DNA from 4 places in the Streptomyces sp. NBC_01591 genome. Region 3 is predicted to be linked to each of the others. Evidence: riboswitches for the same ligand, from Rfam matches in the RefSeq annotation. Region 3 holds a riboswitch; each other region holds the start of a gene.
The links. A riboswitch is a leader RNA that binds a small molecule or an ion and turns the genes downstream of it on or off. The one in region 3 is predicted to bind cyclic di-AMP.
Positions count from the first base shown of each region.

Region 1 (7,152 bases), 1.4 Mb from region 3:
GCCGTACCGTTTCCGCGTTGTTGATCAGGCCGAAGGCGTTCGGGCCGATGATCCGCATCCCGTACGAGCGGGCCTGACGGACCAGTTCACGCTGCCGTTCCCGGCCCTCGGCACCCCATTCGGCGTATCCGGCGGAGAGGACGACCAGGCCCTGGACGCCGTGCTCACCGCAGTCGGCGACGGCTTCCGGGACCCGGTCGGCGGGGACGGCGACCACCGCGAGGTCGACCGGCTCGTCGATCTCGCCGATCGAGCGGTGGGCGGGGACGCCATCGATGGTCACCTGGTCGGCGGCGAAGGCGCGGTTCACGGCGTACGTACGGCCGGTGAAGCCGGCCCCGAGGAGGTTGCGCAGGACCGTTCGGCCGACGCCGCCGGGGGTCCGGCCGACACCGATGACGGCGACAGAACCGGGGGCCAGCAGGCGCTGCACGGACCGCGCCTCAGCCCGCTGCTCACGGCCGCGCTGGACGGCGAGGGACTCGGCGGTCGGTTCGAGGTCCAGGGTGAGGTGGACGGAGCCGTCCTCGAAGCTGCGCTGCTGGGTGTATCCGGCATCCCGGAACACCTTGATCATCTTGTTGTTGGCGGGCAGCACCTCGGCGGCGAAGCGGCGGATGCCGCGCTCGCGGGCGACGGCCGCGATGTGTTCGAGGAGCGCCGAGGCCACGCCCCGGCCCTGGTGCGCGTCCTGGACGAGGAAGGCGACCTCGGCCTCGTCGGCGGGTGCGGAGGCGGGCCTGCCGCGCTCGTCGATGCGGTCGTAGCGGACGGTCGCGATGAACTCACCGCCGACCGTGACGGCGAGCCCCACCCGGTCGACGTAGTCGTGATGGGTGAAGCGGTGCACGTCCCTGTCGGACAGGCGTGGGTATGGGGCGAAGAACCGGTAGTACTTCGACTCGTCGGAGACCTGCTCGTAGAAGCTGACCAGCCGTTCGGCGTCGTCCGTGGTGATGGGCCTGATGCGCGCGGTGCCTCCGTCGCGGAGCACCACGTCCGCTTCCCAGTGGTCGGGATAAGCGTGATGCGGACTCTGCTCCGGCGCGGGCTGCATGGGCAAAGACTACGGCTCCGTCAGCGGTCGCGTAGGTCCCGGGGCCGGGGCAGTCTGGGAGGGCCGTTCGGCCCTACCGCAGGCATCACGGGCATTTCCCGGGTCGACCGGAGCACTGCGCACCGCGTGAGAGACTGGTCTAGACAACTTTTGATTCCTGAAGGGCAGAACCATGGCTGAGCGCCGCGTCAACGTCGGCTGGGCCGAGGGCCTGCACGCCCGCCCCGCTTCCATCTTCGTCCGTGCCGCCACGGCTTCCGGCGTCCCCGTGACGATCGCCAAGGCCGACGGCAACCCGGTGAACGCCGCCTCCATGCTCGCGGTACTCGGTCTCGGCGCACAGGGTGGCGAGGAGATCGTGCTCGTATCCGAGGCCGACGACTCCGAAGCCGCCCTGGACCGTCTGGCGAAGCTGGTCGCCGAGGGGCTCGAGGAGCTCCCGGAGACCGTCTGAGAACATGCTCCGCGAGAGAGCCGTGGCGCCCTGAACCGGGGCCGCGGCTCTTTTGTTTTCCGGATCGGATCCTTTTTCCCGGATCGGGCCCTCCGGGTGAACATGCAGAATTCTGGCACGCCAATTCCAGGCGGGGTGAAATTGACCCCGCACAGCCATACCTATTTGTATACGGCGTAATTGTTAATTCCGGACGCCTGCGGTGTTTACGGAATGTTGCGAGGTCCTCACCCGGCCGGTACGGGGAACGGCGGGCTGCCGGCCCGGCCGGTCGGTCCGGCGCAGCCGGTGCGCGGCCGCGGCCCGTTCCGCGTGATGGGCGGCCAGCGCCCTGGCCCGTTCCGCGTCACCGCGCGCCACCGCGTCCGCGATGGCCCCGTGCTCGGCCCAGGAATCCACCGGCCGGGCCGGCTGCTCGACCGCGTACATCCAGGCGGTCTTGTGCCGCAGCTGGGTGAGCAGCGCGATCAGGCCGGGGCTGCCGGAGGCTTGCGCCAGCGTCTCGTGGAACCAGCCGCCCAACGAGCGCAGGTCCTCGCCCTCGCCCCGCCTGGCCCGGTCCTGGCCGAGCCGCACGAGACCGCGCAGCACCTTGAGGTGCGCCTCGGTGCGGCGTTGCGCGGCGCGCGCGGCGCACAGTGGCTCCAGCAGCGTGCGGACCTCCAGGAGGTCGGCCGCCTCCAGCTCGGTGGGCTCGGCGACGCAGGCACCCGCGTGCCGCCGGGTGACCACGAAGCCCTCGGACTCCAGGGTGCGCAGCGCTTCCCGTACCGGGACGCGGGAGACCCCGTAGCGGCGTGCCAGCAACTCCTCCGTGAGACGGCTGCCGCGTTCGAAGACACCGGAGACGATGTCTTCACGGATTGCCGTGCATACCGAATGCGCCGGAATGCGCATGTCCGAACCTCCGCCTTAATCCCCGCGAAACGCGGCCGACCGACGCCTGTTCTGCGACTCTATTGCAATGCGGCCGCATTTCCGATGCCGGGCGGAAATTCATGAATATCTTTTGGCCACGGGGCGGTTCGGCGGACAGTCGTCGCCCGCGGGCGCACGGCGGGCATGCCGAAGGCCCCGGCATGGAGCCGGGGCCTTCGACGTGGTGCTGCGGTGGGGCGTCGGTCAGACGTTGACACCGTGGGCGCGCAGGTACGCGACCGGGTCCATGTCGGAGCCGTAGGACGGCGTCGTCCGGGCCTCGAAGTGGAGGTGCGGTCCGGTGGAGTTGCCGGTCGAGCCGGAGAGGCCGATCTGCTGACCCGCGCCGACGCTCTGGCCGACGGAGACACCGATCGAGGAGAGGTGGCCGTACTGCGTGTACGTGCCGTCCGTCATCCGGAGCACGATGTTGTTGCCGTACGCGCCGCCCCAGCCGGCCTCGACGACCGTACCGGCGCCGACGGCGACGACGGAGCTGCCGGAGGCGGCGTGGAAGTCGATGCCCGAGTGGCTGCCGGAGGACCAGAGCGAGCCGCTGGACTTGTAACCGGTACTGACGTACGAACCGGCGACCGGGAGCTGGAAGGAGCCCAGGCGGGTGCGCTCGGCGGACCGGGCGGCGCGCGCCTTCTCCGCACGGGCCTCGGCGGCGCGCTTCGCGTCCGCCTTGGCCTTCGCGTCCGCCTTGGCCTTCGCCTCGGCCTTCTTCTTGGCCTCAGCCTTCCGCTGAGCCTCCGCCTTCGCCTTCGCCGCGGCATCGGCCTGGTGCTGCTGCACGTCGGCCTGGGCGTCGATCCGGTCGGCGAGGGTCTTGTCGATGGCGATGACCTGGCTGAGGCCGGTGTCGCTCGCGGAGGGGGCCTCGGAGTCGGCGGCGAGGGCGGGAGCGGCCAGGCCGCCGATGACGCCGGTGGTGGCCAGAGCCGCGACGCCGACGACCCTCGCGCTGCTGCGCGTCAGTCGACTCGGGGCACGGTGCTTCCCGGTGGCACGGGTGAACGCCATGAAGTGGCTGATCCTTTCCTTCCTTCTCGCCTACCGGGTTAGCTGACGGGTTCGGAGCAGGAAGGTCTCCTACGGACACCCCGGCCCCATCGGGCTCAGGCATCCGATTCACCCCAGGGACTTCGTGGGTCCCCGGCTCCCCAGGCTCGCGCCTGACGGGGACTCGGCGATGACTGTCCGGTACGTCGCGGATGCGGCATACGAGTGACGGACAGCCGAGCCGACGCTAAGCGGGGTCACTTTCATTCACCAAACGGACAGGCCATTTTGTAGCGCATCCCACAGGGCAGACAGGCAACCTCCCCACCAGAACGGACAAAAGGGAAGGTTCCGGCGAGATCGCACTCGCAGGGGCCTTCCCTTTGTCCCGGTATGCAGAGATATGCCGGAGTGCCGGACCGGCCGTGCCGGGGCGGGCGCCCCGTCGGTCGGCGCCCGCCGGACCGGACGTCAGCCGGAACAGTCGTCAGCCGGTGACCACCGACACGTCTCCGATGCCCAGAGCCCGGACGGGCTCCTCGATCCGTGCCGCGTCGCCGACGAGGATCGTGACCAGCCGGTCGCCCGGGAAAGCGTTGACGACCGCCGCGGTCGCCTCGACCGTGCCGGTCTCCGCGAGCCGGGCGTACAGCTGCGCCTGGTAGTCGTCCGGCAGGTGCTGCTCGACCTGGTCGGCGAGGGTGCCCGCGACGGAGGCCGCCGTCTCGAACTTCAGGGGTGCCACACCCACGAGGTTCTGCACGGCCGTCTCGCGCTCCGCGTCGGTCAGGCCCTCGGCCGCCAGGGTCCGCAGGACCGTCCACAGGTCCTTGAGCGCCGGTTCGGTGGACTCGGTGTCCACCGAACCGCTGATGGCGAGCATCGCGGCGCCGGTCGCACCCGAGGCGGAGTCCGGGGCCGACGACCGCAGCACCTGGGCGAAGGCCCGTACGCCGTACGTGTAGCCCTTCTCCTCGCGCAGCACACGGTCGAGACGGGAGGTGAGGGTGCCACCCAGGCAGTACGTGCCGAGCACCTGGGCCGGCCAGACGCTGTCGTGCCGGTCGGCGCCGATCCGGCCGATCAGCAGCTGCGTCTGCACCGCGCCCGGACGGTCGACGATCACCACCCGCCCGGTGTCGTCGGCGGTGATCGGCGGGGCGGGACGGGGCTCGGCAACCTCTCCCGACCAGTCGCCGAGGGTGTCGGCGAGCAGGGCGTCCAGGTCGATGCCGGTGAGGTCCCCGACGACCACGGCGGTCGCCGCGGACGGCCTGACGTGGGCGTCGAAGAAGCCACGCACGGCCGCCGAGTCGATGCGCTCCACCGTCTCCTCGGTGCCCTGGCGCGGGCGCGACATCCGCGCCGTGGCCGGGAAGAGCTCCTTGGAGAGCTGCTTGGCGGCGCGCCGAGCCGGGTTGGCCTGCTCGTGCGGGATCTCGTCGAGCCGGTTGTGTACCAGCCGTTCGATCTCGCTGTCGGCGAAGGCGGGCGCCCGCAGCGCCTCGGCGACCAGCGCGAGAGCCTTGGCCAGCCGGGAGGCCGGGACCTCCAGGGAGACCCGCACGCCGGGGTGGTCGGCGTGCGCGTCGAGAGTGGCGCCGCAGCGCTCCAGCTCGGCGGCGAACTCCTCCGCGGTGTGCTTGTCGGTGCCCTCGGACAGCGCACGCGACATGATCGTGGCCACACCGTCGAGGCCCTCGGGCTCGGCGTCCAGCGGGGCGTCGAGGAAGATCTCGACCGCCACGACCTGCTGACCGGGGCGGTGGCAACGCAGCACCGTGAGGCCGTTGGGCAGGGTGCCGCGCTCCGGCGCGGGGAAGGCCCAGGGCCGGGCGACTCCGGCGGCCGGCTGCGGGTGGTACTGCATCGAAACTCCAGTCGCGGCAGCGTCGGTCACTTGTCCGCCCCTTCGTGCGCGTCGGTGTCGTCGGCGTCGGTCTCGTCGGTGTCCGCGGGCTCGGCCGGTTCGACCGGCTCGTAGACCAGCACTGCCCGGTTGTCGGGGCGCAGCTGGGCCTTGGCGGCCGCCTGGACCTCCTCCGCGGTGACATCGAGCACCCGCTGCACGGCGGTCAGGGCGAGCTGCGGGTCGCCGAACAGCACGGCGAACCGGCACAGTTCGTCGGCGCGGCCGGCGACCGTGCCGAGCCGGTCCAGCCACTCGCGCTCCAACTGGGCCTGTGCCCGCTCCATTTCCTCGGGCGTGGGGCCCTCGGCGGCGAACCGGGCGAGCTCCTCGTCGACCGCGGCCTCGATCTGCGGCACCTCGACGCCGCCGGACGTCTTGACGTCCAGCCAGCCGAGCGAGGGCGCGCCGGCCAGCCGCAGCAGCCCGAACCCGGCTGCCACGGCCGTACGGTCACGGCGGACCAGGCGGTTGTGCAGCCGCGACGACTCGCCGCCGCCGAGCACGGTCAGCGCGAGGTCTGCCGCGTCGCACTCGCGGGTGCCGTCGTGCGGCAGCCGGTAGGCGGCCATCAGCGCCCGCGCCGGGACCTCCTCGTGCACCTCTTCGCGCAGCTGCTCGCCGATGATCTCGGGGAGCGCGCCGTCGCGCGGCGGCTGCTTGCCGTCGTGGGACGGGATGGAGCCGAAGTACTTCTCGATCCAGGCGAGGGTCTGCTCGGGGTCGATGTCGCCGACGACCGACAGCACCGCGTTGTTGGGCGCGTAGTACGTACGGAAGAAGGTGCGCGCGTCCTCAAGGGTCGCGGCGTCCAGGTCGGCCATCGAGCCGATCGGGGTGTGGTGGTACGGGTGGCCCTCGGGGTAGGCCAGCGCCGTCAGCTTCTCGAACGCCGTGCCGTAGGGGACGTTGTCGTAGCGCTGGCGGCGCTCATTCTTGACGACGTCGCGCTGGTTCTCCATGGACTCTTCGTCGAGTGCCGCGAGCAGCGAGCCCATGCGGTCGGCCTCGAGCCACAGGGCCAGCTCCAGCTGGTGCGTGGGCATGGTCTCGAAATAGTTGGTGCGCTCGAAGCTGGTGGTCCCGTTGAGCGAACCGCCGGCCCCCTGCACCAGCTCGAAGTGGCCGTTCCCCTTGACCTGGCCGGAGCCCTGGAACATCAGGTGCTCGAAGAGGTGAGCCAGACCGGTGCGTCCCTTGACCTCGTGGCGCGAACCGACGTCGTACCAGAGGCAGACCGCGGCGACCGGGGTCAGATGGTCCTCGGAGAGCACCACGCGCAGGCCGTTGGCCAGGCGGTGCTCGGTCGCTGTCAAGCCGCCGGAGCCGGCCTGAGCGGTGGCCGTGTGACCCATGGGCATGTACGTCCCTTCGATCGCGATACTGGATTTCCTGCGAGACCTGCCACTTTAAGCAAGCGCACGGACACCTGGCGAAGTTCCCATACCGTGGAAGTTCGCGTGAAAGAGGGGCGCATCCCCCGCGCGACGGGGCGGAAAAGCGCCTCGGCCGGGGCCGGGAACGCCCCTTGGGACGGGTCGAGGTCGGCGATGTCAGTGCGGCGGTCCACAATGGTCCGCGTCAGAACCTGAGGTTGCCCGAACAGAATCCGTGAAGGAGTCGCAGCAGCGATGGCCCGCCGCAGCACGAAGACCCCGCCGCCGGACGACTTCGAGGAGAAGATCCTCGACATCGACGTCGTCGACGAAATGCAGGGCTCCTTCCTCGAGTACGCGTACTCGGTGATCTACTCACGGGCCCTGCCCGACGCCCGCGACGGCATGAAGCCGGTGCACCGCCGCATCGTGT
Region 1 covers NZ_CP109327.1:6,636,602-6,643,753, reverse strand. The annotation lists gene OG978_RS30615 (bifunctional acetate--CoA ligase family protein/GNAT family N-acetyltransferase) at 1-1,057, opposite strand, end outside; gene OG978_RS30610 (HPr family phosphocarrier protein) at 1,230-1,511, shown strand; gene OG978_RS30605 (GntR family transcriptional regulator) at 1,695-2,408, opposite strand; gene OG978_RS30600 (M23 family metallopeptidase) at 2,634-3,455, opposite strand; cyclic di-AMP (ydaO/yuaA leader) riboswitch at 3,469-3,634, opposite strand; gene OG978_RS30595 (M16 family metallopeptidase) at 3,922-5,304, opposite strand; gene OG978_RS30590 (M16 family metallopeptidase) at 5,331-6,704, opposite strand; gene OG978_RS30585 (DNA gyrase/topoisomerase IV subunit A) at 6,975-7,152, shown strand, end outside.
Region 1: it holds a riboswitch for cyclic di-AMP, as region 3 does, so the genes downstream of both, OG978_RS30600 (M23 family metallopeptidase) here and OG978_RS24795 (C40 family peptidase) in region 3, are expected to answer to the same signal.

Region 2 (7,152 bases), 2.5 Mb from region 3:
ACGCCCGTCCGGAGCGGCAGGAGGTCCGGTGCTAGAGCGGCAGGAGATCCGGCCGCTTGGCTTCGACGTGGTCGCCCGAGGACTCGCCGCGCAGCCGTCGGCCGATCCACGGCACCAGGTACTCGCGCGCCCAGTGGATGTCGTCGCGCCGCACTTCGAGGGTGCCGCGCTGTGCCTGCGGGGGCCATTCCTGGTCGGGGTCGGCCGGCACGTCGATGCCGAGTACCTGTGCGGCGCGCAGCGCGACCCTGGTGTGTCCCTCGGGCGACAGGTGGAGCCGGTCGTCGTCCCAGGCGCGCCTGTCCTGGACGGACCGCAGCGACCACAGGTCCAGGACCGGGCAGTCGTAGCGGTCGGCGATGGCCCTCACATGGGCGGTGTAGGTGGCGATCTTGCCGCGCAGATGGCGCAGCACGGGAATGCCACGGGTGTCGAAGCCGGTGGTGACCATGACCGTGCCGACCGCTTGGGTCAGTTCGGCAACGGCGCGCTCGAAGCGCTCGGCCACGTCGTCGGGGTCGGTGCCCGGCCGGATGATGTCGTTGCCGCCCGCACAGAAGCTCACCAGGTCGGGTGCGAGCTCCTTGGCGCGCGGCACCTGCTCCTCGACGATCTGGTCGAGGAGGCGTCCGCGTACGGCGAGATTGGCGTACCTGAAATTCCCGTGCACGGAACCTTCGGTCTCCGTCGCCGCATCGGGGTCCGGGAGCTGGTCCGCGAGAAGTACCGCGAAACGGTCCGCCCAGCCGACGAAGGTCCCGTCCGGGCCGGGGTCGCCGACTCCCTCGGTGAAACTGTCGCCAATCGCCGCGTACGACCCGATGACGCCCTGTCGGTTGTTGACGCCACGTTGATTTTTTCTCGAATCGTCTGCCACAAACGCTTATCCTGCACCGCCGAATGTGACCTACGCGACCGTAATAAGGGGTTGACGGGTGGTGAGATAGACCACCCAGTCAGTTTTTGGTAAAGGGGGAATAAGCAGCAGGGGCGGTGCGCCGCCGCGCACCGCCCCTGCTGTGTTGCTCAGGTCATGCTGTCACCCAGCTGCCCGGCCGTTCGGCTCAGACGTAGATGCCGTGCGAGGCCAGGTAGGCGATCGGGTCGATGTCCGAGCCGTAGGCCGGGCCCGTGCGGACCTCGAAGTGAAGGTGCGGACCGGTGGAGTTGCCGGTGGAGCCGGAGAGGCCGATCTGCTGACCGGCGCTCACGGCCTGGCCCACCGAGACGGAGGCGGAGGACAGGTGGCCGTACTGCGAGTAGCGGCCGTCGGCGTGCTTGATGACGACCTGGTTGCCGTACGCGCCGCCCCAGCCGGCGGCGACGACGGTGCCGGAGGTGATGGACTTCACGCTGGTGCCGGTGGCGACCGGGAAGTCGATCCCGGAGTGGCTGCCGCTGGACCAGTTGGAGCCGGAGGCGCGGTAGTTGGTGGTGTGGTTGCCGGGGACCGGGTGGACGTAGCCGGAGCCGTTGCTCTGGGCGGCCGGGGCGGAGGCCGGGGCCTTGGACTCCGGGGCGGCCGAGGACTTGGCCGGGGCGGACTTCTCCGCGGCCGTCGAGGGCGCTGTGGCCACCTTCGACGGGAGGGCCGAGCCGGTGCCGGCGCCGGTGGGCGCGGCGTTGCCGGAGGCCTTGGAGCCGAGGGTCAGCTTCATGCCCGGGAAGATCAGGCTGGGGTCCTCGCCGACGACCTTGCGGTTGTCCTGGTACAGCTTCTGCCAGCCGCCCTTGACCTTGTGCTCGGCGGCGATCTTCGACAGGTAGTCGCCGGAGACGACGGAGTACGTCGTGGTCGTGGTGGCTGCCTTCTTCTGCGCGACCGGCGCGGCGTGCATGGTGGCGGCGGCCGACTGCGGCGCGGCGGCCGGGGCGGCCTGCTCCGCGGCGTGGGCACCGGTGGCACCGAGCAGCGGCAGTGCGACGACGGCGCCGCCGGCGCTTGCCGCGGCGACGCCACGGGCGATGGTGCTGATCTTCGGACGACGGTGCTTACCCGATATGGGCATGAAGTATTTCCTCTCCGGCGCCTGCGAGGTGAGCTGTCGGGTTCGGGCTGGAGATGCCCGGCCGCGCTGAGCGCGACTTCACCCCGAGCCGGCCGGAATTCTCCGGTCGGCGGCTTACCTGGTTCCCCCGCTCCTGCCACGCGATGAGTGGATGCGAATTCCGGTCGGCGGCAGGATTAGGCGGTCCGTCCGGATTGACGGTGACCGTAAGCGAGTCGGGACGATGAGAACAAGCCACGGGTTCCACACCGGAATCCGCGCCGGGGAAATCGGCGCGGAATTCCGGTCACACTCCGTGGATTAAGGATCTTGAATTTCCGCGCCGCGCACGGAATACCCGACCCTCCCGTCACCACACACCGTCACGGATATGATCCCGCTCACGAGACGGCGATCATCTCCCATACAAACGGGCGATGTTCGGACAAAAGCCCGCATTACGGACATGTCCCGTCTGTCACCCCCGCCGCAGCCTCAGCACCCGCGCGTCGAGATCCCCCCGGAGTCCGGTGTGCAGCCCCTGATGCAGCAGTACCGAACCGTGGTGCACCGCCCCCGTGTCCAGGCAGGTGTACGTCGCCGCGGGGTCGAGCCCGCGCAGCCGCAGGGCCGGGGGCCGCTCCCCGTATCGCTGCGCCTCCAGCCACATCAGGACCACGGTCTCCACCCCGTGGACGTACTGGACCGCGCTCAGTCCACCGCGCGGCTCACGCAGCCGGTACAGCGCTCCCTGCTGCACGACCGGACGGATCTCCTTGTAGAGGTCCACCCAGGTCCGAGCCTCGGCCAGCTCCTCCTCGCTCCATTCGGTGAGGTCCCCGCCGACCCCGAGCACACCGGCCATCGCACTCACGAAACGGAAGCGCAGCGAGCTCACCCTGCCGTTGAGCTGGTGGTTCGGGCTGTCGGTGACCCAGGCGGCCATCACCCGGGCCGGATGGATGTGCCCGAAGCCCTCCTGGATGGCGAGACGGTCGAGCGGGTCGGTGTTGTCGGAGGTCCACACCTGGTCCGTACGGGACAGGATCCCCAGGTCGATCCGGCCGCCGCCGCCCGAGCAGGACTCGAACGCGACCGAGGGGTGCGCGGCCCTGAGCCGGTCGATCAGTGCGTACAGAGCGTCCACATGCTCGACCCAGAGTTTCTGCGGGTACTCCTCGCCCGGCCAGCCGGCATCGGTGAAGCAGCGGTTGAAATCCCATTTCACATAGTCGACGGGCGTCTCGGAGAGCAGCGTGTCCAGCTGTTCCCAGAGATATTCCTGCACATCGGGGCGGGCCAGATTGAGCACCAGCTGGTTGCGGTACTCCGTCCGCGCCCGCCCGGGGAAGTGCTGCACCCAGTCGGGGTGCGCGCGATAGAGATCACTGTCGGCATTGACCATTTCCGGCTCGACCCAGATGCCGAACTGCATGCCGAGCCCGTGCACTTCGTCGGCGAGCGGCTTCAGCCCGCCCGGGAAGCGGTCCGGATTGGGCGTCCAGTCGCCGAGCCCGGCCCGGTCACTGGTCCGCTGCCCGAACCACGCGTCGTCCACGACGAACAACTCGACACCCATCGCTGCGGCGCGCTCGGCGAGGGCGCGCTGCTGCTCCATGGAGATGTCGAAGCCCGTGGCCTCCCAGGAGTTGTAGAGCACCGGCCGCAGGTTCTCCGCGTCCGGGATCACATGGGCCAGCTGCCAGGCATGCCAGGCACGGCTCGCCCCGCCGAACCCCTGGCCGCTCCACAGGCCGGCGAACACGGGAGTGGCGTACGACTCCCCCGGTGCGAGCCGCAGCAGTCCGGAGTCGTCGTAGCCGGCGCCGCCGGTGATCTGCACGAGCCCGTCGGGCAGCCGCTGCACGGAGATCCGCCACGACCCGGACCAGCCGAGTGCGCAGCCGTACACCTCTCCGCTCTCCTCGGTGGCCACACCGTCGGCATCCAGCGCGACCCACGGCAGGTACTGGTGGCCGGTGTGGCCCCGCCTGCTGGAGATGACGCTCTCGCCGTAGGTCAGCTCCGCCCGCGCGATCCGCGACTCCGCCGCCCAGCGGCCGTGCAGCCGGCTCAGCCGCCAGCCGTCGCGGGCGGGCAGCGACCAGGCGGCCGCGTCGGCGCGGAGCAGTTCCAGCGGCGGGCCGTCCGGTCCGGCGTGGGCGACGGTGGCCCAGCGCTCCACGACATCGGAGTCGTCCCGCATCCGGTAGTGCAGGGTGAGGGCGAGCCGGTGCACGGGGTCGGTGAAGCCGATACGCAGTTCGTCCCCGTCCACCACGGCGGCACCGAAGGCCCACTCGGTGCCGCGAACCTCGGGGGTACGCACCGAGAGCGCCGGGCGGACGAACCTGGGGCCGCCCTCCACCGGATATTCCTCCCGGCCGTCGAGGTGGGACTCGAAGCCCCTGAAGGGCAGCTCCGGTGCCGCGGCCAGCGCCTCGGCCGCGGCGAGGGTGATCCTCGGCCCCCAGTGCAGATGGATCAGCTCGTCCTGCTCGGTCAGTCGCAGTGCGTAGCTGCTGCTCGCCCCGGTGAGCAGCCAGGTCCGGCCGGTGTTGCCCGTCTCGATCATCGCATCCCCACATTCCAACAGTTCCGCACATCATCGACCATTGGTGAGGCATGGGCAACGGTCCGGCTAGGAATTCACCGGGCGGATCGGCCGCAGGAGAACCGGAGTTCGCCCAGGTATCGACAGGGAAAGGCCGAGATGATTGCCTGAGGAATCAATGTCGTATCGTCGCGGGAGTGGCCTTGTCGGCGACTCCCGTCGGCACCAGACACTCCAGGAGTCACTGTGACGCAGCAGTTGCCGCAGGTCCCGTCGACGGGACCCGAGCTGGCGGGTGTCCGCAACTTCCGCGACGTGGGCGGGCTGCCCACCGTGGACGGCCGACGGGTGCGGCACGGGCGGCTCTTCCGCAGTGGCCACCTCGCACACGCCACCGCCGAGGACGCCTCTTTCCTCGGCGCCCTCGGTCTGCACACGGTCTTCGACTTCCGCAACGCGGCCGACCGCCGGCTCGACGGGCTGGACGTGGAGCTGCCGGGTGTACGGAATGTGAGCATCCCGCTCTCCGACCCGGCGGACGGCTCGCAGTTCTGGCACATGGTCCGCAACGGCGATGTCGAGCAGCTGCGCTCGATCCTCGGCGACGGCAAGGGGACGAACCGGATGCTCGCCTCGTACCGCTCGATCATCCGGGACCGCACCGCCGAGCACAGCCGGGTGCTGCACGCCCTGGCCGAGGACAGCATTCCCGCCCTGATGCACTGCGCGGCGGGCAAGGACCGGGCCGGGCTGTCGATCGCGGTGTCACTGCTCGCCGTCGGCGTCGAGCGCGAAGCCATCGAGGCCGACTACCTGAAGTCCAACGACGCCCACCGCCGCTACAAGGTGCAGCGCAGCGGCACCTCGGCGGACGGCATGTCGGCCGAGGTGACGGAACTGCTGAACCCGCTCTTCGGTGCCCATGCCGAGTACCTCACCACGGCGTTCGCCACCATCGACGAGACTTGGGGCAGCACGGAGCGCTACTTCTCCGAGGGCCTGAAACTCGCCCCCGAGACCCGTGAACGGCTGCGTGACCGGCTCCTCGACGAGGCGTAGCCGGGCGCCCGCCAGCGGTGGTCAGCCCTTGCCGGCCACCGCGAAGAGCAGGTAGAGGAAGGCCGCGAAAATGTGTCCGGCGATGAGGTAGGCGAACAGCCGGATCACCACGCCGCGCGGAAACTTCCGCTCCTGGGCCTCGTAGTTCTTCCTGGACCCCAGCGGGTCGAAGTTCTCTGAATCGGACATGACGGTCCTCTCTGGCGACCGGAGAAGCCGGTCTCAGCGACGGTGGATACCGCTGCCGAGACACAGCTCGGCGGCGGGGCTCTGCAGCAGGGTGTGGACGAAGAGCAGCTCGGCACCGTCGCGGTCGACGGCCGTGATCCGGTGCGGGGTGAGCGAGTCGAAGTGCGCGCTGTCACCGGGGGCGAGGTCGTGCACGGTGTCCCCGAGCCAGACCCGGAGGTGTCCGGCGAGCACGTACAGCCATTCCTCGCCGGGATGGACGCGCACGAGATCGCTCTGCGCGGCCTGCGGAACCCGGACGCGGAGCGCCTGCATGGCCCGGCCGGAACCACCGGCCTGCCGGTACATCCAGCCATCGGCCTCGGCTCCCTCGAACTTCCCACCGCGGATGATCGCATCACGTTCCGGGGGTGTCTCGCCGAGCAGTTCGGAGACCGTCGTACCGTAGATCCTGGCAAGACCGAGGAGCATCGGCAGCGAAGGCTGGCGACGGCCCGTTTCGAGCCGGGAGAGATGGGCGGGCGAGAGCCCCGCCCGCTGAGCGGCGGTCTCCAGCGTGAGACCACGGCTCCGGCGCAGATCGCGCAGGCGTGGTGCGACTCCGGGCAGCTCGTCGGCCGCCCCTCCGTCTGGAGGATTCATGTACCCATTGGGCCAGGAACCTGCCTGAGAGGCAAATTTCTTGCCTCTCAGGCAAAACCCTCCAGGATCAGCGGTTGGCGACCGCCTGCTTCACCAGTGTCCTGCCGAAGTCCCACATCAGCCCACCGCCGCTGTGTGCGTCATCCATCACAGCGGTGAACGCCGTGACGAACCGGTCGACGTCCGCCTCGTCGATCACCAGCGGCGGAATCAGCTTGATCACTTCCAGGTGGTCGCCCGAGACCTGGGTGAGGATGCGGTGCTTCTGGAGCAGCGGCACCACCACCATCTGCGCGAATAGTCCCTTGCGGGCCGCCTGCAGCATGGTCCAGCGGCTGCGCAGCTTGAGGGACGACGGCCGGCCGAACTCGATGCCGATCATCAGCCCGCGCCCGCGCACCTCGTGCAGCAGCTCGTAGCGGTCGACCAGTGCGGTCAGCCGGTCACGCAACAGCTCACCGGTGCGGCGCGCGTGGGCGACGGTCTCCTCGTCCTCCATCACCGCGAGGACCGCGAGCCCGGCCGCCATCGCCTGGGCATTGGAGCCGAAGCTGGCGGAGTGGACCAGGACCCGGTCCATCGACGAGTAGACGCGTCGGAAGATCCAGTCCTTGCCCAGAGTCGCCCCGACCGGCACATAGCCGCCGGAGAGCGCCTTGGCGACACAGACCAGATCGGGCTCCACCCCCTCCTCGTACTGGTACGCGTAGAAGTCGCCGG
Region 2 covers NZ_CP109327.1:7,769,274-7,776,425, reverse strand. The annotation lists gene OG978_RS36005 (SGNH/GDSL hydrolase family protein) at 32-877, opposite strand; gene OG978_RS36000 (M23 family metallopeptidase) at 1,065-2,009, opposite strand; cyclic di-AMP (ydaO/yuaA leader) riboswitch at 2,013-2,169, opposite strand; gene OG978_RS35995 (alpha-galactosidase) at 2,467-4,563, opposite strand; gene OG978_RS35990 (tyrosine-protein phosphatase) at 4,789-5,601, shown strand; gene OG978_RS35985 (DUF6126 family protein) at 5,623-5,790, opposite strand; gene OG978_RS35980 (helix-turn-helix domain-containing protein) at 5,824-6,432, opposite strand; gene OG978_RS35975 (aspartate aminotransferase family protein) at 6,500-7,152, opposite strand, start outside.
Region 2: it holds a riboswitch for cyclic di-AMP, as region 3 does, so the genes downstream of both, OG978_RS36000 (M23 family metallopeptidase) here and OG978_RS24795 (C40 family peptidase) in region 3, are expected to answer to the same signal.

Region 3 (7,152 bases):
CGACTGCCCGCTGGACGAGAAGCTGACCGCCCAGATGCAGGCCGCACGCGAAGCCATGGTCAACGCCGCCAAGTACGGTGGCGAGGGCGGCGCCGTGCAGGTCTACGCGGAGGTCGAGGGCCGCACGGTCTTCGTCTCGGTGCGCGACCGGGGACCGGGATTCGACCTGGACTCCGTACCGGGGGACAGAATGGGCGTACGAGAATCAATCATCGGCCGGATGCAGCGCAACGGTGGTACGGCGCGGCTGCGTTCGGTGCCCGGCGGGGGCACGGAAGTCGAGCTGGAGATGGAGAGGGCGAGCGATGACGGAGACCACTGAGGCGACCGGGGGCCCGGAGCGCCGGGTACGGGTCGTGCTCGTCGACGACCACCGGATGTTCCGCACCGGCGTCCAGGCCGAGATCGGCCGCACCGAGGAGACCGGCGTCGAGGTGGTCGGCGAGGCCGCCGACGTCGACCAGGCGGTCACCGTCATCACGGCGACCCGCCCCGAGGTCGTCCTCCTCGACGTGCACCTGCCGGGCGGCGGCGGCGTCGAGGTGCTGCGCCGCTGCGCCCCGCTGATGGGGGCCGTCGAGAACCCGGTGCGGTTCCTGGCGCTGTCCGTGTCGGACGCCGCCGAGGACGTCATCGGCGTCATCCGCGGCGGTGCCCGCGGCTATGTCACCAAGACCATCACCGGCACCGACCTGGTCGACTCGGTCTTCCGGGTCCAGGACGGCGACGCGGTGTTCTCGCCCCGGCTGGCCGGCTTCGTCCTCGACGCCTTCGCCTCCACGGACGCGCCGCCGGTCGACGAGGACCTGGACCGGCTGACCCAGCGCGAGCGCGAGGTGCTGCGGCTGATCGCCCGCGGCTACGCCTACAAGGAGATCGCCAAGCAGCTGTTCATCTCGGTGAAGACGGTCGAGTCGCACGTCTCGGCGGTGCTGCGCAAGCTCCAGCTGTCCAACCGCCACGAGCTGACCCGGTGGGCGACGGCGCGACGGCTGGTCTGAGTCCGACGGCCGGCCCGAACCCGCCGACGGGCCGAACCCGCCGATGGTCCGAGCCCGTCGGCGGGCGACGGGCTCGTCAGGCCGGTTCGAGCGAGATGTTCAGCTTCTCGCCGACCCTGCGGTAGCCGATCCCCGCGTAGATCCGCTCCGCATCGGCGTCGCCCGGCTCCAGCCACACCACCAGGCAGCCGCGCTCGAAGGCGGTCGCGGTCAGCTGGGCGGAGAGCGCGGCGCCGATGCCGCGGCGGCGGTAGGCGTCGGCGACGGCGAGACCGGCCAGTTCGGTGAGGCCGTCGACCGGGACGGAGCAGCCGCCCGCGCCCGCCGGTACGCCGTCGACCGTGGCGAGGGCCGCGACCCCGCCGCCCCGGGCCGCGGTGCGCAGCCATTCCGCCACGCCGCCCTCGGGCTCGCCGGTCCCGCCGTATCCGTGGTGCTGGACGAGCGCGGCGGCATCGAACTCCGCGTCGGTGGCCGGTTCGGTGATCGTGAGGGAGTCCACCGGCTTCGGCGTCAGCAGCTCGCCCGGTGCGCAGGCCATGATCGGGGCCCGGTTCTCGACGGTGAACCCGGCGGCGAGCAGCGCGGGTTCGACCGCGGGCGCCGAGCCGGGCAGGAACTCCAGCCGGGGCAGCCGGTCGTGCTCGCGGAACGCCGCGATCAGCGTGTCGAGATCCTCGGCCGTCGGTTCGGCGTCCTGGTCGGGTATGGCGTAATTGGCGTACTTGAGCGACCAGTTGGGGTTGTACCGGATCGTGAAGGGCCCGACCCGGAGGTGGTCCGGGGAGCGCTGGGCGAGCGTGCGGGCATGGGACTGGACGTCGGCGTCCATGGGCATGTGGGGTTGTCCTCCGGCCGGTTGACCGATGGCGGGTCAGCCCGCCATCGGAGACGGGAGCCTATGCCACCCGGGCGGCCCCGGCGAAGGGCATTTGGTCGATCGGCGCGATCCGGACCGGCGCTCCGGGGCGCGGGGCGTGGATCATCTGTCCGTTGCCGATGTAGAGCCCGACATGGCTGATGCCGGAGTAGAAGAACACCAGGTCGCCCGGGGCGAGTTCGGAGCGCGAGACGCGTCGGCCGGTGTTGATCTGGGTGTACGTGGTCCGGGGGAGCGAGACACCGGCGGAGCGCCAGGCGGCCTGGGTGAGCCCGGAGCAGTCGAACGAGGAGGGGCCGGTGGCGCCCCAGACGTACGGCTTGCCCAGTGCCCCGTACGCGTACGCGACGGCCTCGGCGGCGCGGGCGTTCGGTGCCCGGACGGAGCCGCGCGCGGTGCCCCGGTCGGCGCGGTCGGCGGAACGCGCGCTGTCGGGCGATCCGTGGTCGGAGCTCTCGTAGGCGGTGCGCTCGGGCGGGGCCAGCCGGTCGAGGAGCCGCTGCGCCTCGGCCAGCTTGGTTGTGATCGTCGCCTTGTGCTTCTTCAGTTCGGCCCGGCGGGAGGTGAGTGCGGCCAGCTTCCCCTTGGCCTGCGAGCGCAGCGTGGCGATCTGGGCGACCTGGCGCCGGACCTTGTCGAGTGCGGCGGCCTGGCGGTCGCCGATCCGGTCCACGTACGACGCCCGTTCCAGATACTGGTCGGGGTCGGAGGAGAGCGCCAGCTGCACGGACGTGCCGAGGCCGCCGGTGCGGTACTGCGCGGCGGCGAACGAACCCAGCGCGTTGCGCGAGGCGTTGAGCCGCTCGGTCCTGCGGGCGGCCTCGTCGCGCAGGGTGTCGAGGGCGCCCTCCGCGTCGGTCGCCTTCTCCTTCGCGCCGTTGTACTGCTCGGTGGCGACCTCCGCGTCGTGGTACAGCCGGTCCACCTCGGCCTTGACCTGGGCGGGGGTGCGCTGCGGGTCGGCGTGCGCCGTGCCCGGAAGCGCGGCGGCGGTGGCGGCCCCGGCGAAGGCGAGAGTCGCTGCGGTGCGGGCAGCAGGGCCGGTGTACAGGCGCTGCTTGGGTTTTCGATGCGCTGCCACGAGGGCGTGCGTCCTTCCTGACGACTGCCCGTCGGGGGCTACCGACGGGCGGAGCGGCGATGGAGCCGGTCACCTGGTTAGGGACGCTAATCCCGGGGCACGGGCAGGAGTCGTAATGACGCTTATTGTCTGAATTTGGCGTGGCAATGTCGTCAAGTGATCGGAATAATTGCACCAGAGTCAGGCAATTGGTACAGACGCGAGTGAAGTGAAGTGACGGGTAAGGCACACCTGCTTGCCGAGCGGTGATATGGCCAGGGCTAGGCTGCGGCCTCATGGACGTACTCATTCATGTCTTCGTCGCCCTGCACATCATCGGTATCGCCTCCCTGCTGGGCGGTTTCCTGACTCAGATGAAGGCGATGGGCGCGGGCACGGCCCGGTTCGTCCCGGCGATGCTGCACGGTGCGCTGACCATGCTGGTCACCGGTGTCGCACTGGTCGGGCTGAACGAGGCCGACGGCAACCACGTGAACAACATCAAGATCGGCGTCAAGCTGCTGGTCCTGGTCGTCGTCCTCGCGCTCGTCTACATCAAGCGGGACGAGGAGAAGGTCGACAAGGGCGCCTTCGCGGCGGTGGGCGGACTGACGGTCCTCAACATCTTCATCGCCACGCTCTGGACCTGATCCTGCCGTATCGCACCGCCCCGGCACCCGGACGGGCACCGGGGCGGTGCGATTCGCTACGCCGGCCGCACGCTGCCGTAGATCGGCATGTAGTAGATCGACTCCTCGCGCACATTCGCCCCGGGCTTCGGCGCGTGGATCATCATCCCGTCGCCCTTGTAGATGCCGACGTGGCTGATGTCGTCGTAGAAGAAGACGAGGTCCCCCGGCCGCAGATCCGCCGTGGCGACCCGGGTCCCGATCTTGACCTGGTCCCACGTGGTCCGCGGGATGTCCACGCCCGCGGACTTCCACGCGGCCTGGGTGAGCCCGGAGCAGTCGTACGACGCCGGGCCCGTCGCGCCCCAGACGTACGGCTTGCCTATCTGGGCCCTGGCGAAGGCGAGGACCTTCTCCGCCTTGGTGGTGGCGCCGCTGTCCGAGCCGGTTCCGGTGCCCGTCCCCGTACCGCTGCCGCTCTCCGACTCCTTCGCGGCCTCCTCGGCCCTGCGGTCGGCCTCGGCCTTCGCGGCGGCCTGCTGCTTCGCCAGCTCCTGCGCCTTGCGCTCGGCCTCCGCCTCCTTCTTGCGCTCGATCTCCGCGAGCCGCGCCTTCTCCTCGGCGGTCAGCTTCGACAGCAGCGTGCGCGCCTCGCCCAGCTTCTTCTGGACGTCCTGCTTGCTGGTGCGCAGCGTGGTCTGCGTCGTCGTCAGCGTCTCCAGGCTCCGCACCGCTTCGGCGCGCTTCTTCGACGCCTTGGCCTGCTGGGTACGGAAGTCCGTGATCGCCTTCTGCTGCCGGCTGGTCATCCGGTCCATCAACTGGCTCTGGTCGAAGTACGACTGCGGGTCGTCGGCCAGGAAGAACGTGGCGCTCGGCGTGAGGGAGCCGCTGCGGTACTGCGCGGCCGCGTAGGTGCCGAGCGTCCGGCGGGCGTCGTTGAGCTTGTCCGCGCGCTTGGCGACGTCGTCCAGCAGGGCGTCGACCTTGGCGCGCTGGGTGGCGGAGGCTTCCTTCGCCTGGTTGTACTGCTGGGTCGCGGTGCCCGCCTGCCGGTAGAGGTCGTCGACCTTCTTCTGGACGTCCTCGACGCTGGGCTTCGGATCGGGCGCGGCCGTGGCGCTCTGCGTGGAGAGCAGGGTCACGGACGCCAGTGCCGCCGTGGTGATTCCGACGGCCGGTGCGGTGGTGCGCACCCGGGTGCGCGGTTTGCGATGCGACGCCAAGGCCGGCATCTCCTTCCGTGGACCGCCTACCGGGTTAGCTGTCGGGTTCGGGCGGAACGGAAGGCTGCCCTACGGTCCGAGTGGGGATAAGGACCGATTCACCCCGGTACTGCGTGTGGGTCCCCGGTTCCGAACTCCCGTGGGGGCAGCTCGGATTCGGCGAGGGCGCCCGCTCGGCGTGGTTCGCCTCAAGGGAGTACGGGCCGCCCGGTCGAGCACGGTAGCCAACCCATGGTGCTGCTGTGAAGGTTGATGTTCGATATGCCCGATACATTTTTGTGACCTTGTCGCGGCGGATGACGGAGACCCGGAATTCCTTACGTGGAGTGGGTGCTCGATCCCGCTGCGTGTCTGTCGTGTTGTGTGCGGTTCGTCATGCGGCCTTCGGGTGTCGGTGCGGCGGCCTAGACTCGACTAGCGATGAGCAGCCTCTTTGACGACAGCTTCCTGGCCGGCCTCCAGCACTCGGAGGAAGAGCCCCCGCCGCCCCCCGAGGACTCCGCACCCGAAGCGGTGCCGGAGGACCTCTTCGCGGGCGTGTTCGACGGGCCCCCGCCACCCAGGGACGCCTACTACCGCGACGGCGCGCACCGCCCCGTCATCGACTCCGCGGCGCTCCTCGACGGGCTGAACACCGAGCAGCGTGCCGCCGTCGTCCACGCGGGGTCCCCGCTGCTCATCGTCGCCGGGGCCGGCTCGGGCAAGACCCGGGTGCTGACCCACCGGATCGCCCACCTCCTCGCGGAGCGCGGGGTGCACCCCGGCCAGATCCTGGCGATCACCTTCACCAACAAGGCCGCGGGCGAGATGAAGGAGCGCGTCGAGCAGCTCGTCGGACCGCGCGCCAACGCCATGTGGGTCATGACCTTCCACAGCGCGTGCGTACGCATCCTGCGCCGCGAGTCGAAGCGGCTCGGCTTCACCTCGTCGTTCTCGATCTACGACGCCGCCGACTCCAAGCGGCTGATGGCCCTGGTCTGCCGCGATCTCGACCTGGACCCGAAGCGCTTCCCGCCGAAGTCGTTCACGGCCAAGGTCTCCAACCTGAAGAACGAACTGATCGACGAGGAGACCTTCGCCGGCCAGGCCGCGGACGGCTTCGAGAAGACCCTCGCCCAGGCCTACGCGATGTACCAGTCCCGGCTGCGCGAGGCCAACGCCCTGGACTTCGACGACATCATCATGACGACGGTCCACCTGCTCCAGGCGTTCCCGGACGTCGCCGAGCACTACCGCCGCCGCTTCCGGCACGTCCTGGTCGACGAGTACCAGGACACCAACCACGCCCAGTACACCCTCGTGCGCGAGCTGGTCGGCCCGGCGGGCGAGGGCGACGCCCCGGCCGAGCTGTGCGTCGTGGGTGACGCGGACCAGTCGATCTACGCCTTCCGCGGCGCGACCATCCGCAACATCCTCCAGTTCGAGGAGGACTACCCGAACGCGACGACGATCCTCCTGGAGCAGAACTACCGCTCCACGCAGACGATCCTGTCCGCCGCCAACGCGGTCATCGAGCGCAACGAGAGCCGCCGCCCCAAGAACCTCTGGACGAATGCCGGCACGGGCGCCCGGATCACCGGCTACGTCGCCGACACCGAGCACGACGAGGCGCAGTTCGTCGCCGACGAGATCGACCGGCTCACCGACGCGGGCGACGCCAAGGCCGGCGACGTCGCGATCTTCTACCGTACGAACGCGCAGTCCCGCGTCTTCGAAGAGATCTTCATCCGCGTCGGCCTGCCCTACAAGGTCGTCGGCGGCGTGCGCTTCTACGAGCGCAAGGAGGTCCGGGACATCCTGGCCTACCTGCGCGTCCTCGCCAATCCGGAGGACACCGTCCCGCTGCGCCGCATCCTCAACGTGCCCAAGCGCGGCATCGGCGACCGCGCCGAGGCGATGATCGACGCGCTGTCCCTGCGCGAGAAGATCACCTTCCCGCAGGCGCTGCGCCGGGTCGACGAGGCGTACGGCATGGCGGCCCGGTCGGCCAACGCCGTCAAGCGGTTCAACACGCTGATGGAGGAGCTGCGCACGATCGTCGAGTCGGGCGCGGGCCCCGCGGTGGTCCTGGAGGCCGTCCTGGAGCGCACCGGCTATCTCGCCGAGCTCCAGGCGTCCACCGACCCGCAGGACGAGACCCGGATCGAGAACCTTCAGGAACTGGCCGCCGTGGCCCTCGAATTCGAGCAGGAGCGCGCGGCGGCGGCCGAGGAGGGCACGGGCACGGCCGGCACCGGTACGGGCACGCTCGCCGAGTTCCTGGAGAAGGTCGCCCTCGTCGCCGACTCCGACCAGATCCCCGACGAGGACGAGGACGGCTCCGGTGTCATCACGCTGATGACGCTGCACACCGCGA
Region 3 covers NZ_CP109327.1:5,285,374-5,292,525, forward strand. The annotation lists gene OG978_RS24770 (PspC domain-containing protein) at 1-322, shown strand, start outside; gene OG978_RS24775 (response regulator transcription factor) at 306-1,001, shown strand; gene OG978_RS24780 (GNAT family N-acetyltransferase) at 1,078-1,839, opposite strand; gene OG978_RS24785 (C40 family peptidase) at 1,901-2,962, opposite strand; gene OG978_RS24790 (hypothetical protein) at 3,238-3,591, shown strand; gene OG978_RS24795 (C40 family peptidase) at 3,648-4,805, opposite strand; cyclic di-AMP (ydaO/yuaA leader) riboswitch at 4,804-4,968, opposite strand; gene pcrA (DNA helicase PcrA) at 5,217-7,152, shown strand, end outside.

Region 4 (7,152 bases), 3.9 Mb from region 3:
CGGCTCGGCTCTGAAAGGGGCCGCAACGCGAGTGCCAGAAATCATCTCAATGGGTGACGTCACCTGCGGGGGTGCACTGCCACTTTCAGATGCCTCGGTCACTTTCAGGCGGTGGTTGACCAGGCGTGACTCATCGTGGCCCTCGGCCAGCTGCTCACGACTCGAGACCTCCGTGAGGCCTCGTACTCCCTGCAGCGGAAGCTGAAGCTGCGGAAGGTCCAGCTCTACGACGCGCGTCACTGGTGCCTCACGTTTCTCGCCGTCAACGGCGTGCCGGACATCATCCTCGCCGTATGGGTCGGGCATGCCAACGCCAATTTCACCAAGCGGGTGTACGTCCATCCGAGCCACGAGGACCTCCGCGTCGCCTCGGACCGCCTCACTTCTCTACTCGGTTTCAGTGAGGGCGAAGCAGCCTGATGATCAAGACGTCTAGAGATTGTGAGACATCCGCCCTCAGCGAACAGCCAAAATAGCCTCTGACCTGGGACTTTCGTGGATCACCAGGATCGCGCTCCCATCATAACCTTCTGTACGTCCTGTACATTTTTTACGGAAGCTTGCAGACCCCCGTGCAGACCCCGCAGGAGAGGCATCGCCATGCTGTTCCGTCCCACCGCCCGTCACGTACTGCCCGAGTTCACCGAGCGCACCACCAACGGGAGCCGCACCCTCGACCCGTACTCCAAGCTGCTCGCCGAGCGGATCGTCTTCCTCGGCACCCCGGTGGACGACACCGCGGCCACCGATCTGATCGCGCAGTTCATGTACCTGGAACACGACGCCCCGGACCGGCCCGTATCGCTCTACATCAACTCCCCCGGCGGCTCGTTCGGGGCCATGGCCGCGATCTACGACACGATGCAGTACCTCGCCTGCGAGGTGGAGACCTACTGCCTCGGCCAGGCCGGTTCCTGCGCCTCCGCGCTGCTCGCCGCGGGCGCTCCCGGCCGGCGGCACGCACTGCCCGGCGCGAGGGTCGTCGTGCGGCAGCCCGAGCTCACCGAGCCGGTGCAGGGCCAACCGTCCGATCTGGAGATCGAAGCGCAGGAACTGGAACGGGTCCGCAGGATGCTCATCGCCCTGTTGGCCCGTCACACGGGCCGCGACGCCGAGCAGATCGCCGACGACACCGAACGCGACCTCATTCTCGACGCGGCGGGTGCCAAGGCGTACGGACTGGTGGACCACGTCCTGGAGAACCGGAATTCCTCACTCCCCCCGCACGGCGCGAGGTGAACACCCGATGCAGCCGCCGGAGTTCCCGCCGCTTCCCGCACTGACGTGCGCCGAGGGGGAGTTCATCGACCGCTACCTCGAAGTCCTCGACCAGGTCGGCCGGATCAACCCGGCCCGTGGCAGCGACACCTACGGCGCGCTGCGCGCCGCACAGGCCCTTGTCTCGCAGGCAGGGGCACTGCGGGACGCCCTCGCGTTGATGCACGAGCGCGGCGAGGCACGGATCCACGCCGCCACACTCGCCCGGGCGCTGCGCGTACTGGACGGGGAACGGCGGGCCGGACGCGTCACCGTACCCCCCGCTCCGGCGAGTTGACCGACTTCCGCGCTCCGCGCGCACGGCTGGGTTCGGCCAACTCCCTTCGTCCCGGCATCCGGCGGCCTTCACCCAACTCCCGTACCCGACACGCCCGACGCGTCCATGGAAAATCCTCGCTCGTTCGGCGTAGGGAGTCCCCCTCACGAGGGATGGCTCAATTTGCGTTTTCCGCGTGGACAGTGGGCGGAATCCACCCTTCCGCCCCTGGTACGGAAGCGGCCCGAATCACCGGCGGAGCGTCGAAAATCATCATGTCCACCCGAACGGATCAGTCGTGAGGAGCCTCACATATCCCTGTTTCAGCTCGGAAATCCGGCAGTCGGTGAGTCAAGATCCCTGGGACGACAAGCCCCCGCCACCGCGGCGGGGCGGTCCGGGCGGACGCCGAGTCCTGCCGCCGCCCGGATGCCTGGTCGACATAAGTGGATCGGCAGGAGTGGAGGACCCGAGCACCACGGGTCGACCTGAACACCGGTCGACCCTCGGGGTGAAGCCGCCGCACGCGGCCGGGCAACTTCGCCAGCCCGAACCCGACAGGTCATCCTTCACAGGCGGCTGACGAAGGGTTGCGCATGACTGCGCAGGTTCATGTCCCGTCTCTGCTCGTCCGGGCCGGTACGGCCTCGGTTCTGACGCTCGCCGCCGTCGGCGGCACCATGTTCGTCCCGGGCGCCACGACGGATGCCCAGGCGGCGACTCTGTCGATGAAGGCGCTCAACATCGCGGCCTCGAAGAAGGGCTCGCCGTACAGATGGGGGGCCACCGGCCCCAACCGCTTCGACTGCTCGGGGCTGACGCTCTATTCGTTCAAAAAGGCGGGCAAGAAGCTCCCCCGCACGGCCCAGCAGCAGTACAACCGGACCCGCCATGTCTCGGCCTCGCACAGGAAACGCGGCGACCTGGTCTTCTTCCATTATGGCCGCAGCGTCTACCACGTGGGGATCTACGCCGGTAAGGGCAAGATCTGGCACTCGCCGAGGACCGGCGCGGTGGTCCGGCTGGAGAGGATCTGGACCAAGAGCGTCTATTACGGGCGGGTCCGCTGAGGCGGGGCCCGTCGGCGGATCGAGGCCGCGTCCCCGGCCCTGCTCCGCCGGACAGGCCCTGCTGCCCCGGCCGCTGGCCCCTTCCGCGCTCAGTGCAGCAGGGGACCGGTCACCAGCATCAGGCCCAACGCGGCGAGCGCCGCGCCGCTGCCGCCCTCGATGGCGCGCGCGGTACGCGGCCGGCGCAGCCACCGGCCCAGCCGGTCCACGAGGAGCGCCACGGCGGGGAACCAGACCAGCGCCAGCGCCAGCGCCACGACGATCGTCGCGAGCAGCAGGGGCCCGGCTCACAGCCGCGGGCGAGCTGCTGGCCGGACGCGCCCGGCGCGCCCTCGACGAGATGGACCAGGCACGCCATGAGCTGGCCCGCCTCTCCGGGCTCTCCGGCGGACGTCTGCGGGTCGGCACGTTCACCACGGCCGGCATGCATCTGCTGCCGCCGGTGCTGAGCGCCTTCCGGCGCGCCCACCCGGATGTAGAGCTGGCGGTGACCGAGTACGAACCGCCCCAGGGCGTCGCCGCGGTGGCCGCGGGCGAGGTCGATCTGGCGCTGACTCATGTGTACGAGCCGACTGCCGCCGTGGCCTGGCCCGCCGGGGTCTTCGCCGAACCGCTGCTGGTCGAGGAGCTGGTCCTCATCACGGCGGTCGGTCAGATGCTGTCCGAAGGCAGCGGGAGACTGCCGGTGACGGAGCTGGCGGGACGGCCGCTGATCAGCAGCGCGCCGACGCATCCGCCGCGCCGTGGGGTCGAGCAGGCGCTGGCCGAGGCCGGGGCGACACCCGCCGTGGTCTGCGAGTCGCCCGGCTACGCACTGGTGTGCGCCCTGGTCAGTGCGGGTATCGGGATGGCGGTCGTCCCGGAGATGGTCGCCGCGATGTCGCCGACGCCGCTGTCGGTACGGCGGCTGGATCCCGCTTCCTTCCGGCGGACGATCTCGGTGGTGCACCGCGGTGACCGGGCGAGCGCCGCCGCGGCGACGTTCCAGGCCCTGTTGCGCAGTGGGTTCGGGCGGTCGGCGTCGGCGCAGCGGCCGGGCGGCGAAGCCGGGTGACCGCGCGGGCGGGCGGCCACCGGAACGCGCTGGTCAGCTCTGCACGGGGATGCTCCACGGAAGCGCGATCCACACCGTCTTGCCGCCGTCGGCGGTGGGGGTGACGGTGAGCCGGCCCCCGCACTCCTTGGCCAGACAGCGGATGATCACCATGCCGCGTCCGTTGTCCTGCTGAACGGCGGCGGGCAGTCGCCTGGGCCAGCGGGGGTGACTGTCCGTCACCCCGAGAAGCAGTTGCTCCTCCCGCTCCAGCCGGAGGTCCACGGTGAAGGTGGGCGACTGCCCGAAGGTGTGCTGTACGGCGTTGGTCGCGAGCTCCGAGACGATGAGCTGGATGCTGTCGGCGAAGTCGGTGTCGGTGGCCAGGCCCCATTCGGTGAGCACCTTGGCCACGTACCTGCGGGCTGCCGAGACCGAGACCGGATCGCTCGGCAGAGTGAGGTGTGCTTCTTGATGGTCTGCCATGGCGAGCCGTCCCTTTCCCACCCGGACCGACCCGCGATCGGTCTGGGTTGCGCTTCGGGCCAGATTGCCATTGATGCTGCCCTCTGTGACGGCGATCCACCAAGATATGCATATATCTGTCGCTCAATGCGGTGAACCCTGCCACGCGAAACCGTCTGTGGGCGGCACACTGTCCGCTCGGCAGAAGAGGGAGGGAGGCCGTAGATGCAGCACGGCCCTGCGGTTCGACGCCGCAAGCTCGGGGAGGAACTCCGGAGTCTGCGCCATGTGTCGGGACTGACCAGTCGGGACGCGGCGCGGATGCTCGGGTGGCACCAGTCGAAGGTGAGCCGGATCGAGACCGGGGTGAGCGGGGTGCAACCCGCCGATGTGACCCGGCTGCTCGACGCGTACGGCGTGGACGACGCCCAGTTGCGGGATCTCCTGGCCACGCTGGCGGGTTCGGCGGGCGGTGGCGGCACCGGGTGGTGGCACGCCTATCGCGGTCTGATCCCGCCCCAGTACCGCGACTTCATCAGTCTGGAGTCCCAGGCGCGGACCGCGCGCACGCTGGAGACCTCGGTGGTGCCGGGGCTCCTGCAGACGGCCGATTACGCGCGGGCGGTGACCCGGGCGTCGCTGGACGGGCTGCCCGCCGGCCAGCTGGACTCACTGGTGGAGGTGCGGCTCGCCCGGCAGGGGGTGTTGCGGACGGATCCGCCGCTGCGGCTGAGCGCGGTGCTCGACGAGGCGGTGCTGCGGCGCGAGGTCGGCGGGTGCCGGGTGATGCGGGAGCAGTTGCGTCATCTGACTCGTGTGGCTCAACTTCCTCATGTGCAGCTCCAGTTGCTGCCGTTCTCGGTGGGTGGCTATGCCGGCCTCACCGGACCTTTCGTTATCTTCTCATTTCCGAGCACTTCTGATCTGGATGTGGTCGTTCTCGACCATTTGACGAGTAGCCTCTACCTGGAGCGGAAAGAAGACCTTGAGGCGTACAGCTCGGCCTTCCGCACGATGCAGGCACACGCGCTGTCGCCGGAGCACTCGTTGGACCTCATCGCCGCGATCGACCGCGACGGTCAGTGACCCCGGACCGCCCAAGGGGGCCTCATGTCGGATTGCCTCGCACAGCACGGCTTACGGTGGCGGCGCAGCAGCCGCAGCACGGGTATGAACAACTGTGTGGAGACCGCACCGTTCGGTGACGGGCGGCTGGCCGTGCGGGACTCCAAGGATGTGTCCAGGCCACCGCTGCGGTTCTCCGCGGCGGCCTGGAACTCGTTCGTCGCCGGCCTGCACCGGGTTCCGGTCAGCTGACGGGAGCAGTCCGCCGCACGACCGACACGGCGGTGGCGATCTGTTCCTCGGTCAGATCAGCTCGCGCCGTCAGCCTCAGCCGGGACACGCCGTCCGGCACCGACGGGGGCCGGAAGCACCCCACCACGATTCCGGCGGTGCGGCAGTCGGCCGCCCAGCGCACCGCCGCGTCCGCCGAGGGGGCACGCACCGAGACCACGGCCGCGTCCGGCCGCACGGCGGTCAGGCCGGCCGCGGTCAGCCGCTCGTACAGCGTCGTGGCGACGGCACGGGCCCTGCCGGCCCGCTCCGGCTCGCGGCGCAGCAGCCGCAGGCTCCTCAGTGCGGCGCCCGCCGCGGCCGGAGCGAGACCGGTGTCGAAGATGAACGTACGGGCCGTGTTGACGAGGTGTTCGATGACCCGGGCCGGTCCGAGGACCGCTCCGCCCTGGCTGCCCAGGGACTTGGAGAGGGTGAGCGTGGTGACGATTCCCTCGCCGCCCGCGAGACCGGCGGCGGCGAGCGCCCCACGGCCGCCGTCCCCCAGCACGCCCAGGCCGTGCGCGTCGTCGACGAGCAGCGCGGCGCCCTCGCTACGGCAGACGTCGGCCAGTTCGGGCAGCGGTGCCGCGTCGCCGTCGACCGAGAAGACCGAGTCGGTGACGGCCAGCGCCCGTCCCTCGTGCGACCGCAGAGCCTTGCGTACGGCGTCGGGATCGGCATGCGGAACGACGGCGGTCCCGGCGCGGGAGAGCCGGCAACCGTCCACGATCGAGGCATGGTTGCCCGCATCGGAGACGATCAGTGAGCCATGACCGGTGAGCGCCGTGACGGCCGCGAGATTGGCCGCGTAGCCGGATGACAGCACTAGGGCCGCTTCGAAGCCGCAGAATTCGGCCAGTTCGCTTTCGAGTTCTGCGTGCAGTGCGGTGGAGCCGGTGACAAGTCGCGATCCGGTCGCGCCCGCACCCCACGTGCGCGCGGCCTCGGCCGCGGCAGCGGTGATGTCGGGGTGCCGGGTCAGCCCCAGATAGTCGTTGCTCGCGAGGTCCAGAAGTCCGGGTGCGGCGGGCCTGGGGCGCAGAGTACGGACGAGTCCGGCGTCCGCGCGGCGGCGCGCCTCCTCGTCGATCCAGTCGAACGGGTCGAAGGGCATGAGCGGTCCCTTTTGTAGGCAGCTCACAGACTCTAACCGCGGGTGTAGCAGGTCATGGTGTGGCAATACACACACCATCGGCAGGCTCTGTTGTCCGGTTCCTCCTTGGCTGCGGGCCGTGCGGTAGGCCAGGATCTTCGCCATGGACCTCCTGAACACGCTGGTGGACAAGGGGCTGCGGCGCAAGCTGCCGACCCGCGAAGAAGCCCTCGCCGTACTGGCGACCTCCAACGACGATCTGCTCGAAGTGGTGGCCGCGGCCGGAAAGGTGCGCCGTCAGTGGTTCGGGCGGCGCGTGAAACTGAACTATCTGGTCAATCTCAAGTCCGGTCTCTGCCCCGAGGACTGCTCGTACTGCTCGCAGCGGCTCGGCTCGAAGGCCGAGATCCTCAAGTACACCTGGCTGAAACCGGACGAGGCGTCGAAGGCCGCCGCCGCCGGGGTGGCGGGCGGGGCCAAGCGCGTGTGTCTGGTGGCGAGCGGCCGCGGTCCGACGGACCGCGATGTCGACCGGGTGTCGGAGACCATCGAGGCGATCAAGGAACAGAACGAGGGCGTGGAGGTGTGTGCCTGCCTCGGGCTGCTCTCCGACGGGCAG
Region 4 covers NZ_CP109327.1:1,385,844-1,392,995, forward strand. The annotation lists gene OG978_RS06530 (hypothetical protein) at 136-420, shown strand; gene OG978_RS06535 (ATP-dependent Clp protease proteolytic subunit) at 604-1,239, shown strand; gene OG978_RS06540 (hypothetical protein) at 1,247-1,555, shown strand; cyclic di-AMP (ydaO/yuaA leader) riboswitch at 1,955-2,127, shown strand; gene OG978_RS06545 (C40 family peptidase) at 2,131-2,604, shown strand; partial or broken gene OG978_RS06550 (LysE family transporter) at 2,694-2,882, opposite strand; gene OG978_RS06555 (LysR substrate-binding domain-containing protein) at 2,945-3,658, shown strand; gene OG978_RS06560 (ATP-binding protein) at 3,692-4,123, opposite strand; gene OG978_RS06565 (helix-turn-helix domain-containing protein) at 4,328-5,188, shown strand; gene OG978_RS06570 (DUF397 domain-containing protein) at 5,213-5,419, shown strand; gene OG978_RS06575 (8-amino-7-oxononanoate synthase) at 5,412-6,554, opposite strand; gene bioB (biotin synthase BioB) at 6,697-7,152, shown strand, end outside.
Region 4: it holds a riboswitch for cyclic di-AMP, as region 3 does, so the genes downstream of both, OG978_RS06545 (C40 family peptidase) here and OG978_RS24795 (C40 family peptidase) in region 3, are expected to answer to the same signal.